Regions from separate parts of the Moritella sp. Urea-trap-13 genome, predicted to be linked through region 2. Evidence: predicted binding sites of a transcription regulator. Region 2 holds the regulator's gene; the other holds the start of a gene.
The links. Region 2 encodes MetJ, which represses methionine synthesis genes. Its sites were predicted from a motif close to TAGACGTCTAGACGTCTA; they were not measured.
Positions count from the first base shown of each region.

Region 1: metE (5-methyltetrahydropteroyltriglutamate--homocysteine S-methyltransferase) is a predicted target of MetJ. The motif match lies at 964-981, and genes of this name have one in related genera.

Region 1 covers NZ_PJCA01000031.1:1,261,201-1,265,752, reverse strand. Annotated here, with positions in the region: gene metE (5-methyltetrahydropteroyltriglutamate--homocysteine S-methyltransferase) at 1-923, opposite strand, end outside; gene CXF93_RS13685 (LysR family transcriptional regulator) at 1,096-2,013, shown strand; gene CXF93_RS13680 (response regulator) at 2,167-2,967, opposite strand; gene CXF93_RS13675 (mechanosensitive ion channel family protein) at 3,390-4,232, shown strand; gene CXF93_RS13670 (GNAT family N-acetyltransferase) at 4,269-4,552, opposite strand, start outside.
Region 2 covers NZ_PJCA01000002.1:14,315-18,866, reverse strand. Annotated here, with positions in the region: gene metL (bifunctional aspartate kinase/homoserine dehydrogenase II) at 1-1,378, opposite strand, end outside; gene metJ (met regulon transcriptional regulator MetJ) at 1,556-1,882, shown strand; gene CXF93_RS02310 (RNA-binding S4 domain-containing protein) at 2,023-2,730, opposite strand; gene CXF93_RS02305 (malic enzyme-like NAD(P)-binding protein) at 2,850-4,091, opposite strand; gene rpmE (50S ribosomal protein L31) at 4,496-4,552, opposite strand, start outside.

The sequences.
Region 1 (4,552 bases), on a different contig from region 2:
TGCTGTAATGCAGCCACTGATTGGGTTAGATCATTACGCCAAATATTACGACCGTTAACGATACCGGCAGACAAAATAGCTGTATCAGGCAGTAAGGCTAATGCGGTTTCAAGCTGCTCAGGTGCTCGAGATAAATCAATATGGAAACCATCAACCGGTAGTGAGAATGCTAACTCGGCATTATCGCCTAGCGCACCAAAGTAACTGGTGAGCAATAGCTTGTTATTACCTTTAGCTAATTCGGCATAACTTGCTGTAAATGCTTGTTGCCATTCACTCGTTAGATCTTGAACTAGAATTGGCTCTTCGATTTGCAGCCATTCAATGCCTTCACCGGCGATATTAGCCAGCAGTTGCTTATAGGTAGCAACAAGTTGTGGTAGTAGGGTAAGTTTATCAAAATCACCGTTGGTTTTACTCAATGATAAGTAGCTTACCGGCCCTAATAAATTGGCTTTAATTGGGAAGCCAAGTGCTTTTGCTTCTTGGATCTCTTCAATTAATTGGTTGTAGCTTAATGCGAACTGCTGATCTTCGTTTAGTTCCGGTACCAGATAGTGATAGTTAGTATCAAACCATTTGGTCATTTCACATGCCGCAGCTTGTTGACCACAGCAAGGGCTAGAGCCACGGGCCATATTAAATAGCGTATCTAGGGTGATTTTTTCTTCTTGATGACGTGCAGGGATAACACCTAAGGTCGCTGATAATGCGAGTACTTGATCGTACCAAGCAAAGTCACCCACAGTGATGAAGTCTAAACCAGCATCAATTTGTTGTTGCCAGTGTTTAGCGCGCAGTTGTTTACCAACGGCTTCTAGCTCAACTTTGCTGATATCATTTTTCCAATATGACTCAATTGCTTTTTTCAACTCGCGGTCTGCACCGATACGTGGGAAACCTAATATGTGTGATTTAGCCATTTGCAACTCCATTTGATTTTTGTGAACACTCATAAACGTAAAGCCGTTTAGATGGCTAAAGTATTGACCATTATTTAATGTGAATCAAATTCATATTTTTACTGATTAAGTTGAAATTAATTGAAGTTGGCATTATGCTAAATTTAGTCATCAGTTTGAAAGGGAATTAACGATGCTCGAAGTTAAGCATTTGAAAACGATTATCGCATTAGAAAAAACAGGCTCGTTAGTGGAAGCATCTGAAAGTCTTTATATGACACAGTCAGCGTTATCGCATCAGATTAAAGATCTTGAAGAGCGTTTAAATACGTCGTTATTTATTCGTAAAACCAGACCATTGCGATTTACCGTTGCAGGGGAGAGGGTACTTAAACTAGCGAAATCAGTACTGCCTATGTTTGCCAATACTGAACGCGATATCAGTCGGTTATTGTCGGGAAATGCCGGGCGCTTGCACATGGCGATTGAATGTCACAGTTGTTTTCAATGGTTAATGCCGGCGATAGATGTGTTTCGTGATCAGTGGCCAGAGGTCGAGCTTGATTTAGCGTCTGGTTTTAGTTTCGCGCCTTTACCCGCCCTTCAACGCGGTGATGTCGATTTAGTTGTCACGTCCGATCCACAAGTATTATCCGGTATTCATTACGAACCGTTGTTTAGCTATCAGCCGATGTTAGCGGTAAGTCGCCATCATGCGCTGGCGGATAAGCCTTATATTGAGCCAGAAGATCTAGCGACAGAAACCTTAATTACCTATCCTGTTGAGCAACAACGTCTTGATATATTCAATTTATTTCTAGACCCGGCGGGTGTATCACCACATGCTATTCGCCATGCGGAATTGACCATTATGATGTTACAGCTGGTGGCGAGTGGCCGCGGTGTGGCAGCATTGCCGAATTGGGCGTTAACAGAGTATTTAGAGAAAGATTATATTGTCGCGAAGCCGCTAGGTGAAGAAAGTTGTTGGACTACGCTCTATGCTGCAATCCGTGTTGAACAACTGGAAATGCCTTACATGAGTGAGTTTTTAAAAGATGCCAAAGCCAGCTCTTTTCAGCAGCTGAAAGGGATTAAAATAGCGAGTTAATAACTAGTCAAGTATTAAAAAGGGAAACGCTCACCGTGAGTCTATTTCCCTTTTTATTTACTGTTTATGCTTGTTAGTTTATCGACAGAATAAGTACTTATATCGCTATAATAATGTCTCAATACTCGTCACTTTTTTCTTCATGACTGCTTATTAATCTTCTTCGTTTAACAACTGCTTAACAAGCATTCTTACCGTATCAATATCAAATGGTTTATCGCATAGCGCAGAGACGCCAGCTTGCTTGACTGCCGATAATTGGGCGCTGCCTTCTTCAGACGTTACCATTATAATCGGTAGGTTAGCTAATTCCGGATTCAATCTGATTTTTTCAACTAATTCCTTACCGTCCATTTCAGGCATATTGTAGTCGGTAACGATCAAATCGAAGGTGTTTTGTGCCAAATACTCTAGCGCTTCGACGCCATTTTCGGCAGTCGTAACACCGACAATACCCATACTGTTTAATACCCGGCAAATGTGTTTTCTTGCGGTTAAGCTATCATCAACAACCAAGATGCTTAATGCTGTTACATCGTATAAATCTAATTCCATTTCTTCTGGTTCGATATAGCTAAGCGTGGCATTTAACGCGCGTTGCAAATCAACAAACTTAAATGGTTTAGGTAAAATAGCCACCGCGCCAGCTTGTTTTACTTTATCTAACACTGAGAAACGTTGTTCGCTGGAGATGAGCATAAAGGCGATATTTTCAGTGAGTTGATTTGATTTAACTAATTCGGCTAACTCAGCGCCTGAGCCATCTTCAAAATACATCGCGCTAATGATTAAATCGGGAATAAACCCCGTTAAACTCTGCTTTGCCTGCTCAAGAGAGACAACACTTTCGATGTTATCAACACCAGCATCCTGCAATTGTGTAGTGATAAATCTACGTTGTGTACTAGAAGGCTCAATTAATAAAATAGACAGATCACGAACTTCAAGACTCATATTATTCCTTGTTATATAATTTTATATTACTACTAATTAACTAATGCCATGATGAATATCGCCAATTAACCTGATATAAAATATCCTGACTTGGCACAAGAGTCTAGTTTTACTGTGATGAAAAGAGACCTTGATTGCCGATATTTATTGTTATGGTGATATTCTTTATTCTACAGCCTATATGAATAAAACTCTGAGCTGGTTAACTATTTAGGGCGTAGTTTACGAGGATGATTTATAGGGCTTAATAGGGTTCTAATTTTATTTGATTGAGATCGATTATTTAGCCATATCCATTTGTAATGGATGATAAACTTGATAGTGTTGATTGTAATTAAAATCCAAGACATAAACGCAATAGATCGAACGCCAATACGGATTAGCAAATAATATCATTATTCAGGGAATTAAAGGACGAAACTATGGACGAGACCGCGTTACAACAAGAGTTCGAACAACTACAGAGTGTGTACACCATGCTCACTGAGTTTGTGGTGCAATACAGTTTCCAGATTTTAGGGGCGATGATTATCTTTATCATCGGCTTGTGGCTGGCCAGTAAAGTGCAACGCTTTATTGCTGCCCTGTGTGTAAAGCATGATGTTGATGTCACGCTGAGCGGGTTTATTTCCAACGTTGTGCGCATACTCGTCATTGTGATGGTCGCGGTTATCGCGTTGGGCAAACTTGGGATCAGTGTAGCGCCGTTTATTGCTGCAGTCGGTGCCTTGGCATTGGGTGCTGGTTTGGCCCTACAGGGGATGCTGTCAAACTATGCTGCTGGGGTTACCATTATTCTAACTCGTCCGTTTGTGGTCGGTAATACCGTCAAAATCCAGGGTGTCATTGGTGTGACGAAGGAGATCACCCTCGGGATGACCATCCTTACGAATGAAGAGGGTGAAGAGATCAGGATCCCTAACAAGCACATCGTTGGTGAAATTTTGCATAACTCCTTTGAGTATATGTTGGTGGAATCCTCGATTGGCATTAGCTACAGCGACGATCCAGAACAGGCAATTGCCACGTTGCGAACTGCGCTGGATCGCATAGATGCAGTAGCCAAAGAGCCCGCTGCGCAAATTGGCATTGAAGCCTTTGGCGATAGCTCAATCAATTTGGGTGTACGTTTCTGGGTGCCGACACAAAACTATTATGAAGTGAAATACAGCGCGAACCTAAAGATGTTTCAGGCATTGAAACAAGACGGAATAACCATACCGTTTCCACAACGTGAAGTACGGTTATTGTCAGAAACGGCTTAAGCACAGCAGCATACTGTGGCCTAGCTAATGGGATCATTATTTATTTAAACGCATATCAATGTGTGGGATACCGTCTTCCATATACACTTCTGAAATAGGTTTAAATCCGTGGTTTTGGTAGAAGGTTTGTAAGTATTCTTGTGCTCCAATATCAATAGTTTTACCTGGCCAATGCTGTTCACATTGTTTCAATGCTTCTATAATCAGTTGATGGCCAAGACCATTTCCGCGAGCTGTTTCTTTCGTAGCAACGCGCCCTAAGCTGACATTTTCATAAGATATGCCAGCAGGGAGTAACCTTGCACATGCAATAATCTCGT
Region 2 (4,552 bases):
ACACCACACCAACACGTTTCGGTTGTTTGAATAATACCGTGTGTAATTCTTTCAATAACGGTTCAAGCACTACCTTTTGTAATACTGCACAGATACTTAAATGATTATCACCGGTTTGCACAAAAGTCAGGTTATGCTCTGAGATCAGTTGATAAAACTGATGTGACTGTAGCGCATTTTCAGTCACACCTGAGCCCACTAAGGCTACCATGCAAAAACCACTGAGCGGATTAATGGCCATGACTTGCGGTTGTTGCTGCTGATATACTTGTAATGCTGCCAGTGCAAACGCCACGATTTCAGCGGTATAACCTAATCTAACTACATGTTCGGTAGGACGGCGTTTAATACAAATCGGCGACAGTTGCTGTTTTGCTAGCAAGGTAATTAACTGCTCATATTGTTGTTGGTAGTCAGCCTGATGCCCGAATTCAATATCGAGCAAGTGCAGATCATCAACCGAAGTGACGATTTTAGCGCCCTTACCTTTGGGTAAACGACGATGGATCTGGGTTGACCCTTCACTGGGGGTATAACTACAACGCAGTTGTACATGCTGTTTACTGCCAACAACGGGTTGTAATGTGCGTGCATGTAATACCGGTGAACCTAAACGCGCGAGTTCTGCCGCCTCATCGAGTGACAATTTAGTTTGTAATTCGGCATCTTTGACACGACGTGGGTCAGCGCTAAATACCCCAGCCACATCACTCCAGATAGTCGTTTGGTCTGCATCAACTAATGCGCCTAATAAGGTCGCTGAATAATCTGAACCATTACGCCCCAATGTTACGGTGCGCTGCTGGGCATCTCCAGCAATAAAACCAGTAACCACGACGCGATTGTTTAAGGTCGTTAAACATGCGGCTAATTTTTGGCGAGACACGGTTTCATCGACCACAGGCTGCGCAGCTAATGCCGTGGTTAAAAACAACCGTGAATCTAAATTATCTGCGGGCAATTGGTTTTGACTCAACAATGCCGCGAGCAGTCGTGCAGACCACACTTCGCCATGGGCAAGAATTTGGTTTTTAGCGTAAACATCAAGGTTGGTTTCTAATAAATGGCCAATGGTATGAATATCATCTTGCAGTGCAGCGGTGAGTTGCGTACATAATTCATCTGCGAGTAATTCAGCAATGAGTTTGGCTTGATATTCACAGGTGGCAATAAGACGCTCAGGCGCAGCTTGATCACCATCTTCCGCTAATTGTAATAACTCTAACAATTGGTTGGTGGTTTTACCTGCCGCAGAAACAACAATCAGATCTCGAGCTTGAGTGTGCTTACTAATAATCGCTGATACACGACGATAACAAGTAGCATCTGCTAAGCTACTACCACCAAATTTATGAATACTGCGCTTCACTGCGTCCATGCGTTCTCCCGAACTTAATATTGAATTAATGTATTGTCAGTACCTCAAAACATACACCATTAAGTCACAATAGGTCAATAGACGTCTAGAGCTCTTTACATACTGATTGCCAATAATCAAATTCAAAGGTAGACTTATTACTTATTCATTAAATAATAATTTACCCAAAGGTCGAAAATGACGAAGTGGAACGGCGAGTATATTAGTCCCTATGCAGAACATGGGAAAAAGAGTGAACAGGTAAAGAAGATTACTGTTTCAATTCCTTTGAAAGTATTGAAAGTACTGACAGATGAAAGAACTCGCCGTCAGATTAACAATCAACGTCATGCGACTAACAGCGAGTTATTATGTGAAGCATTTTTACATGCTTACACTGGCCAACCATTACCGGCAGATGAAGATTTAACCAAAGACAAGCCAGATAACATACCTGCAGAAGCGAAAGCACAAATGTTAGCACTGGGTATTAATATTGATGATTATTTAGAACAAGATGATTAGTCGATAATAATAGCTAAGCAGTTATAAAAAAGGCACCCCTTTATGAAAGGAGTGCCTTTTTTGATCTCAACAGTCTGCATTCGTCATCTCAATGCAGTCCGTTAGCTAGAATCTAATAATTAAGCCCTGAAAGTTAAGTCCTAAAAACTAAAAGGTGCCGCGCGGCCTCTTTTCTTCTCAACTTTTTTAGGCTCTGCAGCTTTTGCTGTTTTAGTTTGTTTTACTTCAGGTTTTTTCTTTTTCTTCTTTTCTGGCTGTTCCCAAGTATCAGCAGCAATGCTTTCAACTACTGACTTAGTAACGACAGGTTTAGCAATTGCAGGTTTGGCGATTTCAGGTTTAATAGTCGCTGCTGGCGCGATAAAGGCAGCTTCAACAGCAACGTCTTCTACAATATTTTCTGCAACCTGTTGCTCTGCAATATCGGCTTCAACATCAGCGCTTGTAACGGCATCATTAGCAATGAAATCGTCTTCAGTAAGATCATGTTCAGCCATGTATGCTGCGACAGAATCTGACTCGAGTGCAGCCGGGTCAACAAATTCATCTTCAGGAAAATCTTCGCCATCATCAGTCTCCGCATAATCAGCGTCATCGTATGACGCTAGCTCTTCGGCTGACATAACTTGATACGCTTCACCATCAAAACCAATAATGTCACCAAACATAATTTTTTTACGTTTACGTGTTTCAACTTCACCATTCACATATACAAAACCGTTAGCAATATGGTTCTTTGCTTCACTGCCCGATGTCACTAGGTTCTCAATTTTTAAAATTTTATATAATTCGATTGGTTCTGCAGAAACAACAACAGGGATGACTTCAATTTCGTATTCTTCAGACATGGGAACCTTAAATGTGGGCAATATAGCGGCTCTTTATACAAGTATAAGCGCAGAAATGCAAACGCCAAGGAAAGACCTTGGCGTTTGTTAGAGCTATCAAATAGAATTATCGAATAAATTTACAACATGTAATTTTCAGGTAATTCAATACGTGATACGCCCGTTGCAACAGCAGCCAGTGCAACAGCACGTGCTACTCGTGGTAATAAACGTGGGTCCATTGGTTTCGGAATAATGTATTCTTTACCAAATTCTAGCGATGTAACGCCAGATGCCGCTAATACTGATTGTGGTACTGCTTCTTTCGCGATCTCACGAATAGCATGTACCGCTGCCACTTTCATTGCTTCATTGATCACGCTAGCACGCGCGTCTAATGCACCACGGAAAATGAATGGGAAGCACAATACGTTATTCACTTGGTTTGGATAATCAGAACGGCCCGTCGCCATGATCAGATCTTGGCGTACAGCATGTGCGAGTTCTGGTTTGATTTCTGGGTCTGGATTTGAACAGGCAAAGATAATTGGATTATCCGCCATTAACTTCACATCGTCAGCAGATAATACATTCGGACCGGATACGCCAACGAATACGTCAGCACCATTAATCGCATCTTGTAATGTCCGCTTATCGGTATTGTTAGCAAAACGCTGCTTGTATTCGTTAATATCATCACGGCGTGTGTGGATCACACCTTTGCGGTCTAACATATAGATTTTTTCACGCTGAGCACCACATGAAATTAATAATTCCATGCAAGCGATTGCCGCCGCGCCAGCACCCATGCAAACAATCACAGTTTCAGTAATATCTTTACCTTGAATGTCTAACGCATTAATCATACCCGCTGCCGTGACGATCGCAGTACCGTGCTGGTCATCATGGAATACTGGGATTTTACAACGGGCAATTAAGGCTTTTTCAATCTCAAAACATTCTGGTGCTTTAATATCTTCTAAGTTAATGCCACCAAATGTATCGGCGATATTAGCAACTGTATCAATAAATTCTTCAGTTGTACGGTGTTTCACTTCAATATCGATCGAGTCAATATCAGCAAAACGTTTAAATAACAGCGCCTTACCTTCCATTACCGGTTTTGATGCCAGTGGACCTAAATTACCGAGGCCTAAAATAGCGGTACCGTTAGTAATAACCGCCACTAAATTACCTTTAGCAGTATATTTATAAGCATCGTCAGGATTAGCAGCGATTGCACGCACTGGCTCTGCAACACCAGGACTATATGCTAGAGAAAGGTCATCGGCAGTTTCTGCTGATGTCGTAAGTTGAATAGCAATTTTGCCTGGTTTTGGGTTCGCATGGTAATCCAATGCTTGCTGTCTAAGGTCTGACATACGCAATATCCTGAATGAAATGAATGCACATAACTCACAGACTGAGTTCAAGAATAACAAAGTGTGAGATACAACGTTGGGGAATTAACTAATAATTGAATGTAACGCCAAATATTTAACTTTAATTTAACACAGCTCACTTTTATTTTATACTGAGCTAAACCGGCTAATAATATTGTTGGCATGATTCTACATTAATTTAAGTGGTTTATTCTACCTTTGCACTGGTACGAAGTGTTTATTTTTACAGGCGTTGCTAATTTTAGAAGAAGATTTTTATAGAAATGAAATTACTGAGGTTAATTTTAAGTTTTATAAATGTTTCAAACTATTTTTTAGGTATAAAAAAAGGCACCCGTAGGTACCCTTTTGACTCACTGCAAACAATTGTATAAATACAATTATTATTTTGCTGCAAGAGCACCAAAACGTTTGTTGAACTTATCAACACGACCGCCAGT